Regions from separate parts of the Novosphingobium sp. AAP1 genome, predicted to be linked through region 1. Evidence: predicted binding sites of a transcription regulator. Region 1 holds the regulator's gene; the other holds the start of a gene.
The links. The regulator LexA, encoded in region 1, represses DNA repair genes until DNA is damaged. The targets are predictions, from matches to a motif close to GTTCCNCNCTTGTTCT.
Positions count from the first base shown of each region.

Region 2: IP65_RS12330 (ATP-dependent helicase) is a predicted target of LexA. The motif match lies at 854-869, and genes of this name have one in related genera.

Region 1 is NZ_LJHO01000002.1:134,518-136,719, reverse strand. It holds gene IP65_RS04590 (molybdopterin molybdotransferase MoeA) at 1-880, shown strand, start outside; gene lexA (transcriptional repressor LexA) at 938-1,627, shown strand; gene IP65_RS04580 (ATP-dependent endonuclease) at 2,007-2,202, opposite strand, start outside.
Region 2 is NZ_LJHO01000005.1:106,869-109,070, reverse strand. It holds gene IP65_RS12335 (hypothetical protein) at 12-623, opposite strand; gene IP65_RS12330 (ATP-dependent helicase) at 873-2,202, shown strand, end outside.

The sequences.
Region 1 (2,202 bases):
TGGCGCCGCGCTCGCCCTCACCGGCACCCCGCCGCAACCACCCTCGCGCCATATTCGCCCGGCAGGCATGGATTTTGCCGCGCAAGACCCGCTGTTGCCCACCGGCACGCGGCTGGGCGCAGCGCAGATCGCGCTGGCGATTGCTGCCGGGCATGGCCACGTGCCAGTCTGCCGCCGCCTGCGCCTGGCGGTGATCGACAGCGGCGATGAACTGGCCGCAACCGGCCACGCCTTGGCCGCGCACCAGATTCCGGCCAGCAACGGCCCGATGCTCGCCGCGATGGCCGCCGCCCTGCCGGTGGACGTGCAGCGCATCGGCCCGGTGCCCGATCGGCTCGATGCCCTGGCCGCCGCGCTCGATAGCGTGCGCGAAGCTGACATCATCGTCACCAGTGGCGGCGCCTCGGTCGGTGATCACGATCTGGTTCGCCCCGCGCTGGAGGCAGTGGGCGCGCGCATCGATTTCTGGCGCGTGGCGATCAAGCCGGGCAAGCCGCTGCTGGTGGGGCAACGCAGCGCCAAAGACCGCGCCGCGCCGCAGGTGATCCTGGGCCTGCCGGGCAACCCGGCCTCGGCCTATGTCACCGCGCACCTGTTCATGCTGCCCCTGCTGCGCGCCGCGCTGGGTGCCGCCCAGCCACTGCCCAGCCCGCTGCACATGCCACTGGCCCAGCCCATGCCGGCCGGTGGCGGGCGCACCGAATTCCTGCGCGGCCATTGGGATGGCGTTTCCGTCACACTCGATCCGTTGCAGGATTCCGGCGCGATCGCCCCCATTGCCCGCGCCAATTGCCTGGTGCAGCGCGAGGCCGGCGCGGCGATGCAACCGGAAGGGAGCAAGGTGCCGATCTATCTGCTCGAATTTGGCGGATTTGCTTGACGGGTTCGGTTTGGTTGCTTATTCGTTCCGCATTCGTTCGCCATAGGAGACTTGCGGATGCTCACGCGCAAGCAGCACGAACTGCTCTCGTTCATCCAGACGCGCCTTGATGATTCCGGCATTTCGCCTTCGTTTGAAGAAATGAAGGAAGCGCTCGATCTCAAGTCCAAGTCTGGCGTGCACCGCCTGATCTCCGCGCTGGAAGAACGCGGCTTCATCCGCCGCCTGCCCAACCGCGCCCGCGCCCTCGAAGTGATCCGCGAACCGGAAAGCCTGGCGACCAAGGCCGCCGCGCGCACTCCCGCACCGCGCCCCACTGCCCCCGCGTCCACCACCCCGCGCCCAGCGCCAGTGGCCGCGAACGACGTGATCGAAATCCCGCTCCACGGCCGCATCGCCGCGGGCGCCCCGATCGAGGCGATGGAGGGCTCCGCCATGCTGCCCGTGCCCGCCGCCCTGCTCGGCTCTGGCGAGCACTACGCGCTGGAAGTGTCGGGCGATTCGATGGTCGACGCCGGCATCCTCGACGGCGACTACGCCCTCGTGCGCCGCACCAACACCGCCCGCGACGGCGAAATCGTCGTCGCCCTGGTCCGTGGCGAGGAAGCGACTCTCAAATACCTCCACCACGAAAAAGGCCGCATCCGCCTCGACCCGGCCAACGCCGCCTATGACCCGCAGTTCTACGCGCCCGACGAAGTGGAAGTGCAAGGCAAGCTGGCGGGGCTGTTGCGGCGGTATCATTGATGGGTTGCTTGAGGAACTGCGCTGAGTGAATGCGCATTTGCGCACAAGCCCTTCAACGGTCTAATGTTGGGCATGATTGGTTGGTGGGCAGCGGTTGATCTGGAAAGCCTACCTCGCTTTGCGCATGCCCCACTGTTCAGGATCGATAATCTGCAATTTCTTCAAGTGGGACAAAGGCATCGTCCCGGCACGGTCTGCTGAACGACAGCTACAGCCAAATCCGGCCGCTTGTGGGGCGATGTCCCATTCTACCGCCTATGGCGCTAATGTTGTGGATACTGACAGGGGGCTGGGACCTGAACGCCTAAAGCGAACGCGGGTCATCCCATGGTGACTATGCCTGCATCCTTAGAGCTCGAAGCACTCTGCGCTCCGACTTCTAAGAACGTCGGCGCCGCCAGATTTTGCCAACAAATTCACGAGCTTCTGCGAGCTCGACATCCGTTTCCAAGCCCTTGGTTTCTAAAACTTTCTCCACGAACCCTGGCCCGTGAGATCCAAGGGATTGGCAAAAACCTTCAACCTCTCCGACGGGGACAATCCAAAGGCCGATCGACGCACATTTTTCCGCAAGC
Region 2 (2,202 bases), on a different contig from region 1:
GCTTGTTTGGTTCAGACACCGCCACGGTTGCGGCAGCTATCCGTCACCGTGCGCGAGCACACGGGATACTTCTTGGGCGTGGCGTCAGCGTTGGACGCATACTGGCTGCTGCTGCTGGCCGTCGCTGCGCTGTCCATGCCGGTATCGCCGCTCGGGGCCGGGGCAGGCGCTGCGGCGGTGTTGGCCGCCATGCCGCCCGACATGCCACTGCTGTTCGAGTCAGCGGTGGGAGCCGGCGGGGTGCTGCCCGCTGCCGAAGCGGATGCCGAAGCCGACGCCCGGCCCTGAACCTGGGCCACAATCGACGGCCAGATCTGGGCGCGCTGGTCAGGCGTCATGGCATAGACTTGGCCGCGCTGGGTGTCATTCATCGCCCACCAGCCCTTCTGCTGGTCCGCATTCAGCGACCAGAAGTATTCCTGCTGGGCAGACGGCCATGCATCATACTTGGCCTTGAGATCGGCCGGCCAGCCGTCGTACTGGCCCTTCTGTTCCGTCGTCATCGAGAACGGACCAGCCGGGGTTGCGGCAGCCGGCGGGCTGGCTGCTGCCTGAGCATGGAGAGCAACGGGCAGCGAAGCGGTCGAGAGCGCCAGAGCGCTGATGAAAATCATCTTTCGCATGGAGATCTTCTCCTGTTCCAAAGATCCGAATTGCCCAAGTTACGCCCGATCCTGTCATTTCGTTTCCGCGCATTCGGCCAGACGTGATATTGTGTCGATCAGACGCTCGACTTGCCCCGTGTGTGCGGCAAGCGGTGATTTTTGTTGATGTATGACAGATGAATGGGCTGCTTTGGCCGAGGCGTTGGGCGGTAGCGAATGGGCAAATCCGCCTTGCGCCTGCGCACCCGGTTCCCTACTTGTTCCACCGTGACGAGCTTTGCCCCCCCTTCTCCCCACTCTCCCTCCGGCCCCCTTGCAGGCAACGAGCCCGATTGGCTGTCAGGCCTGAACCCGCCGCAGCGCGAGGCGGTGTTGACCACCGATGGCCCGGTGCTGATGCTGGCGGGTGCCGGCACCGGCAAGACCGCCGCGCTCACCGCGCGCCTGGCCAATCTGCTGCGCCAGCGCCTGGCTTATCCGTCGCAGATCCTGTGCGTGACTTTTACCAACAAAGCCGCGCGCGAGATGCGCGAGCGCGTGGGGCACCTGATCGGGCCGGCAGTGGAAGGGATGCCGTGGCTCGGCACGTTCCATTCGATCGCGGCCAAGATGCTGCGCCGCCATGCCGAACTCGTCGGGCTGACCAGCTCTTTCACGATCATCGACACCGATGACCAGTTGCGCCTGCTCAAGCAGCTGATCCAGGCCGAAGGCGTGGATGACAAGCGCTGGCCGGCCAAGCAGCTCGCCGGGCTGATCGATCGCTGGAAGAACCGTGGGCTGGGACCGGATGATCTCGATGCCGGGGAAAACGAAGCCTATGCCAATGGCCGTGGCGCGCATTTCTACAGGCTCTATCAAGACCGGCTGCGCACCATCAACGCCTGCGATTTCGGCGATCTGCTGCTGCATATCCTGGTGATCTTCCGCCAGCACCGCGATGTGCTGGAAAGCTGGCAGGACCGCTTCCGCTATATCATGGTGGACGAATACCAGGACACCAACGCGGTGCAGTACCTGTGGCTTCGGCTCTTGGCGCAAGTGCGCAAGAATATCTGCGTGGTGGGCGACGATGACCAGTCGATCTATTCCTGGCGCGGCGCGGAAGTGGCGAACATCCTGCGCTTTGAAAAGGATTTTCCCGGCGCCAAGGTGATCCGGCTGGAGCAGAACTATCGCTCCACCCCGCATATCCTGGGCGCGGCATCGGGCCTGATCGCCGAAAACGCGCAACGGCTGGGCAAGCAGCTGTGGACCGAGCGCGACGGCGGCGACAAGCTGCGCGTGATCGGCGTGTGGGACGCGCCCGAGGAAGCGCGCCGCGTGGGCGAGGAGATCGAGCGGCTCGAGCGCGAGGGCTGCCCGCTCGATCGCGTGGCGATCCTGGTGCGCGCGCAGTTCCAGACGCGCGAGTTCGAAGACCGCTTCATCCAGATCGGCCTCGCCTATCGCATCGTTGGCGGCTTCCGCTTTTACGAGCGCGCCGAAATCCGCGATGCGCTGGCCTATCTGCGCCTGGTGGGGCAGCCATCAGACGATCTGGCGTTCGAGCGGATCTATAATACGCCCAAGCGCGGCCTGGGCGACAAGACGCTGG